2 linked regions of the Idiomarina loihiensis L2TR genome follow. Each later gene encodes a partner of the first gene's protein in a complex. Links are inferred from orthologs where the notes say so. Each region holds a gene or a part of one and is shown on either strand. Other genes may lie near its edges. The genes, in order: pnp and IL_RS06225.

Region 1 (3,320 bases):
GCTCAGGGTTGAGTTCAATTGCTGAATCAAAAGCCTCATAAGCGTAATCAAACTCCTCTAGTTGCGTATATTGAATACCTAAGAAATTATACGCATCGGCCAACCTCGGGTTATATTCTAAAGCTCGGGTAAAATCCATTCTCGCAAGAGTTCTCAAGCCAACGGCGTCGTATAACGCACCGCGGCGGTAATATAGCTCTCCGCGCTGTTCCTCAGTTAAATTTTCTCTTAGCATCTGCCCTATGCGTGCCAGCTCAATCTCATAACGAAACTCTGCGCTTTCAGGCTCTGCAAGTACCACGGTATCAGGTAACTGATTAAATGAACTTTGCGAGGCACACCCCGTCATGACGCCTAATAACAACAAAGCTCCCATGAACCTAACACTTCTGCGCTCTTGCATAATTTTATCCTTAAATATACATTCGCCCCTATTACAGCACACTCAACGCCATTCAGGCAAAAAGCAGATATAAAAAAACCCCGTTCACACGGGGTTTTTAACAAAGCTGAGAAAATCTTTACGATTACTCTTCGCTTTTGTTTTCTTCTTCAGCTGCTGGCTCTGCCGGCGCTTCAGGTGCTGGTTCTTCTTTTTTCTCAGCCGCTTCTTTCATGCTTAAACGTACGCGACCCTGACGGTCAATTTCCAGTACTTTAACCGGAACAACATCACCAACTTTCAGGTATTCATTTACGTCGTTAACACGTTCTTCTGCAATTTGAGAAATGTGAACTAAGCCATCTTTACCGGGCAGAACAGTAACAAAGGCACCAAAGTCTACGATACGTGCTACTTTACCCTGGTAAATTTTGCCAACTTCAACGTTAGCCGTTAGCTGTTTGATTTTCTCAATAGCGGCGTCAGCATCAGCCTGGTCGCTGGCTGCAACTTTGATAGTACCATCATCACCAATCTCAATGTTGGTATTAGTTGACTCAGTCAGCTCGCGAATAACCGCTCCGCCTTTACCGATAACGTCTTTGATCTTGTCCTGATCAATTTTGATGGTGGTAAAGCGAGGTGCATAAGTAGACAGTTCTTCACGGTGACCGCCAATAGCTTCGTCCATCACTTTCAGAATGTGTAAGCGAGCTGATTTAGCCTGCGCTAAGGCACTTTCCATGATGTCGCGAGTAATGCCGTCAATTTTAATGTCCATTTGCAGCGCAGTAATACCATCAGTGTTACCCGCTACTTTAAAGTCCATATCACCTAAGTGATCTTCATCACCAAGAATATCAGACAGAACAACATGCTTGTCGCCTTCTTTAACCAAGCCCATAGCAATACCCGCTACAGAAGACTTGATTGGTACACCTGCATCCATCAACGCCAGTGAAGAACCACAAACTGAGGCCATAGAGCTTGAACCGTTTGATTCAGTAATTTCTGACACCACACGAATGGTGTATGGGAACTCGTCGTGGCTAGGCATAACCGCCTGAATACCCCGTTTAGCCAAACGACCATGACCAATTTCACGACGTTTTGGCGAACCAACCATACCCGTTTCACCAACACAGTATGGAGGGAAGTTATAATGCAGCATGAAGCGATTCGTGTTCATACCGGTCAGCTCATCAATCATCTGAGCATCACGATCGGTACCTAAAGTCGCAGTTACCAACGCCTGAGTCTCACCACGGGTAAACAATGCTGAACCGTGAGTACGCGGTAATACACCAGTAGCCACACTAATAGCACGAACCATGTCAGGGTCGCGGCCATCAATACGCTTTTCACCGGCAATAATACGGCTACGGACAATGTCACTTTCCAGGTCATGGAAAATTTTGCCAGATTCTTCTAAATCGACATTTTCATCTTCAGCAGTCAGCTTCTCGACCATCTGCTCTTTAACCTGGTCAAGCTTACCTTTACGTTCTGCTTTGTCGGTAGTGCGGTAGGCTTCGCCAATACCTTGCTCTGCCAATTCACGAATTTTGGTCTGTAAGCTTTCATCTTTTGCAGGTGCCTGCCAATCCCACTTCTCTTTGCCTGCTTCTGCAGTAAATTCAGTAATGGCTTTAATAACGTCCTGCATTGCTTCGTGACCGTACATAACGGCACCAAGCATTTGGTCTTCAGACAGCAATTGAGCTTCTGATTCAACCATTAAGACAGCTTTATCAGTACCGGCAACCACTAGGTCCAGTTTCGAGTTTTCTAACTCATCTGCGGTTGGGTTTAAAACGTATTCATCGTTCACGACACCAACACGAGCTGCACCGATTGGGCCTGCGAAAGGAACACCAGAAATAGACAGCGCTGCTGAAGTACCAATTAAGGCAACAATATCAGGATTAATTTGAGGGTTTACAGAAACAACAGTTGCAACAACTTGCACTTCGTTCATGAAACCATCAGGGAATAATGGGCGAATTGGACGGTCGATTAAACGACAAGTCAGAGTTTCATTTTCGCTTGGACGGCCTTCACGCTTAAAGAAGCCACCTGGAATTTTACCGGCTGCGTAAGTTTTCTCTTGGTAATTTACCGTTAATGGAAAAAAGTTTTGCCCTTCGCGAGCTTCTTTTTTCGCAACCACAGTGACCAGGACTGTTGTGTCATCGATGCTGGCAAGCACAGAAGCAGTCGCCTGACGTGCTATTACGCCAGTTTCTAAAGTGACTGTGTGCTGACCGTACTGAAATTGTTTAGTTATTGGATTCACGTTGCTTTCCTTTACCTTCAAAATATAGAGTATCCGGATTGATACTCGTCTTCTCTCTTTATTTATCTCATCGCATAGTATAGGGGAATTGTGACGAAATTAAGACCCATAAGCCTAAAAAAGAATACAAAAAAAGGGCCTGAAGGCCCTTTTAATTTTATTCTTTTCAGAACGTTTGTCTTAGCGACGGATGCCAAGACGTTCTACGATAGCTACGTAACGTTTTTCGTCTTTACGCTTCAGGTAATCAAGAAGCTTACGACGACGGCTAACCATACGTAGCAGACCACGACGTGAGTGGTGATCTTTCTTATGTTCTTTAAAGTGGTCTTGTAATTCAGCCAGGTTTTTAGTTAAAAGCGCAACTTGCACTTCAGGAGAACCGGTATCGTTCTCGCCTTGGCCAAATTCTTTTAAAATCTCAGCTTTCTGTTCAACAGTTAGTGACATGCTAACTCCTAAGTTTTGTCAAAATGATCGACGCCAATCACTAATTCAGCATCGATATGAAGGCGGCGATTATACTCGTCAGCCGCCGTAAAAACAACTATAAATCCACATGCTCCCGCGCAATAACCCGACGCGGCCATAATTCCGCATTTTTCACCCGTGCAACACCAAGAAATAGCGAGTTTTCTGTGG
Region 2 (3,216 bases), 280 kb from region 1 along the record:
CCCTTCCCCCGGAATACGCACCGGTTGCTCAGGAACCGCAGGGGCGCTTTTACGGCTGTCGGCCAATAAGTCATCCACCTGCTGTAAAAATTTTTGTTTTTCACCAAAGGCTTCGGGATCAATCACTTGTACCCATATCGAGTTAGCATCACCATCGTCACTGCCCTGTCTACGACCGTACTGACTTAATGCCATAGACCAAATTTCACTGAACAACGTGAGGCCGTAGCCTTTATAACCCAGTTGCTCACCCCCCAACGGCGCTATTGAACTGCCCGGTGACTCAAAGAAGGTTAATGGATCATCCGTCCATTCACCGTCAGGCTTTATCAACGCTTTATAAGGCAATCGGGTACCGTTCGCTTTAGCCTGACGCACTTTGCCTGCTGCCGTCATAGAAAAACTGATATCAAACAACAATGGATTATTCGAACTGGGTACACCAACCGCGAAGGGGTTAGGTGAAAACACGGCTTCTTTGCCCCCAAAAGGCGCTACCGCGCGCTGTCCGGGAGTCGAGCACATTAAACTCACCACCAAGCCCTGATCTGTAGCAATGCTTAAATAAGCCGCGAGCGCCGCAACATGCTGGCTCCGGCGTACAACCACGGTGCCGGTACCGGCTTGCTTCGCCATTTTGCAAGCCGCATCAATAGCCTGCGGTACCACGTAAGGTCCGGGCAGAAACTGTGCATCCCAGTTAGCAACCGCAGCGCGCTCTCGAAGTACTACCGGCTGGCCTTTTGCCAGGCTTTTGCCGTCGCGCAGCCACTGGCAGTTGTTCAACAGCCGAATTAAACCATGGGTACTAAACCCCAGTAAATCGCCTTCCAACAGGTAATAACTTACATTGCGCGCGACCTCCCCCGAAGCCCCCGCCTCGGTCAGACAAGTTCGCGCCCAGTCCGATAATTCTGAATAATCAAAACGTACAACATCAGTGCTCATGAAATTTCCTCTTGGTCACGGCATGCAGGTCGTTTAAGCTACGCATAAGACATTATCAAGGAGTAGAGATTGTGTCATCTGTTAACACAATAAACCGCATTGCCATTATAACCAGTGGTGGCGATGCCCCCGGTATGAACGCCGCACTCCGTGCTGTGGTTCTCGCTGCTGAAAACTATGGCATAGAAGTCATGGGATTTCGTCATGGCTATGAAGGCCTGCTGACTAACGACTTTGTAAAACTTGACCGCGAAGACGTTGAGCACATTTTACAATATTCCGGCACCATTATTAAAAGCGCCCGCAGCGAGCGTTTTAAAAGTGAAGAAGGTGGACGGGAAGCCGCAACGAATTTAGACGCACACCAAATTGACGCCTTTATCGTTATTGGCGGCGACGGCTCGTTCCGTGGCGCTGAGCATCTGGCTAATTTCTGGAAAGGTCCTATTATAGGCATACCCGGCACCATCGATAATGATCTCTTTGGCACCGATAACACTATTGGCTATGACACAGCAGTAGAAACCGCCATGGATGCGCTGGATAAAATCCGCGATACCGCCGAGGCCATGGATCGTGTCTTTATTGTCGAAGTTATGGGGCGCAACGCCGGTTATATCGGTATTAGCAGCGCTATGGCCTGTGGTGCCGAGCGAATGATTCTGCCAGAGCTGCAAAAGGATAAACCATTAACGGTTGATGCGCTGGTTAAGCACATTGAATCGGTACAGCGTGTTCGCGGCGACTCAAGCTACGTGATGGTGTTATGCGAAAACCAATGGCCCGGTGGTGCAGTTCGACTTGCGGAACAGTTAGAGGATCGTCTTAACTTACCTTGTCGTCCCTGTTTACTTGGGCACGTTCAGCGCGGTGGACGCCCTACGGCAATGGATCGTATTTTAGGAACGCGGCTGGGTGTGCATGCGGTTGAACTCGTTCGCCAGGGAAAAACAGCGGTTATGGCCGGTGTTACAGCGAATGAGCTCAGCGAAACACCATTAATTGACACCTGGACAAAACGTAAAAAGCTCAGTGAAGAGCTCATCAACATTCAACAAAGTCTGTTTAACCCGATCAAAAAAGATCGCAATAAATCGACTCAGTAAGAGAGGTCTGTAACGATAATGCCCCTAACGCCACTACCTGTGCCATTAAACGACCCGAGCCGCCCATTTTTCGGTTCGCAATACAGCACCGATATACACCCGGGACATACCCATATTCTGGGGTTTGGTTTTGATGGTACCGCCTGTTTTCGTAAAGGCACCCGCGAAGGGCCTGACGGTTTACGTGCCGTTTCTGAAGACATCGAGTCATACTCGCCGTATCTTGATGCTGACTTAGAAGACCAAACCTTCTACGACTTAGGCAACCTGCGATTGGGTTTTGATGACGACGAAGAAAAGCAGTGGCACCATGCGGTTCACGACTTTAATGCTATTTTTGACTCGCTTGATTTAGCAAAAGAGCAGATTAAACTGCTGACCTTGGGTGGCGAGCATTCTATTTCCTATGCGCCTATCGTTAAATATTTAAAACAATACCCCGATATGGTTTTGCTGCATCTGGATGCGCACGCTGATTTACGTGACGGTTTCCTCGGCTACCATTATTCACATGCGTCTATTATTCGTCGTTCAGTCGACCACTTTGGTCCTGGCCATGAGTTGATACAGTACGGTATCCGCTCTGGCACGCGCGATGAATATCAGTGGATGAAAGAACACAAAACCATTCGCAGTTCACGCAAAGACTTTCTCGACAGTGTGGAAGCCATTGCCAAAGACCGCCCGGTTTATCTGACGTTAGATTTGGACTACTTCGATCCTTCTTTTTTACCGGGCACAGGAACCCCTGAACCCGGCGGCGAGGATTTCCATTCCTTTGTCAGCTTGATGAAACTATTGCGCAAAAAAAACCTGGTCGGTGCCGACGTCGTTGAGTTGTCTCCACAAATAGACCCAACCGGAAATTCTGACGTATTCGCCGCTAAAATTGTGCGCGAATTATTACTCGTATTACAACAGTCGGGAGCCTGAGATGTCAGACTGGAATATTGATCAAGCAGAAGAGCTCTATGGTGTTAACCGCTGGGGCGCGGGATACTTTTCTATCGGCGAAAACGGCAACATTCAAATTCGGCCGAACCACCGCTTACCCGACGTGACCATTGATATGAAAGAAGTGGTGGATGAGATTATTTCGGAAGGCATTCAGTTCCCGGCTGTTATTCGCTTTCACGATATTCTGCGCTCGCAGGTTGAAATT

The links.
Region 2: pnp (region 1) and IL_RS06225 share a complex: the UniProt entries of both Bacillus subtilis proteins name them as parts of the possible RNA degradosome complex. The link is inferred for Idiomarina loihiensis L2TR from one-to-one orthologs.

The regions. Positions count from the first base shown.
Region 1 is NC_006512.1:1,016,648-1,019,967, forward strand. Bases 104-3,094 are described here. They hold pnp (polyribonucleotide nucleotidyltransferase), read right to left. Parts: upstream 2,679-3,094; coding sequence 528-2,678; downstream 104-527. Other genes in these bases: nlpI (lipoprotein NlpI), read right to left, coding at 104-403; rpsO (30S ribosomal protein S15), read right to left, coding at 2,859-3,094. In the rest of the region: more of nlpI, read right to left, coding at 1-103; more of rpsO, read right to left, coding at 3,095-3,128; tRNA pseudouridine(55) synthase TruB, read right to left, coding at 3,226-3,320. UniProt on the Bacillus subtilis protein: Involved in mRNA degradation. Catalyzes the phosphorolysis of single-stranded polyribonucleotides processively in the 3'- to 5'-direction. Necessary for competence development in Bacillus subtilis.
Region 2 is NC_006512.1:1,299,304-1,302,519, forward strand. Bases 150-3,036 are described here. They hold IL_RS06225 (ATP-dependent 6-phosphofructokinase), read left to right. Parts: upstream 150-1,019; coding sequence 1,020-2,054; downstream 2,055-3,036. Other genes in these bases: IL_RS06220 (Ldh family oxidoreductase), read right to left, coding at 150-948; speB (agmatinase), read left to right, coding at 2,073-2,987; speA (biosynthetic arginine decarboxylase), read left to right, coding at 2,989-3,036. In the rest of the region: more of IL_RS06220, read right to left, coding at 1-149; more of speA, read left to right, coding at 3,037-3,216. UniProt on the Bacillus subtilis protein: Catalyzes the phosphorylation of D-fructose 6-phosphate to fructose 1,6-bisphosphate by ATP, the first committing step of glycolysis.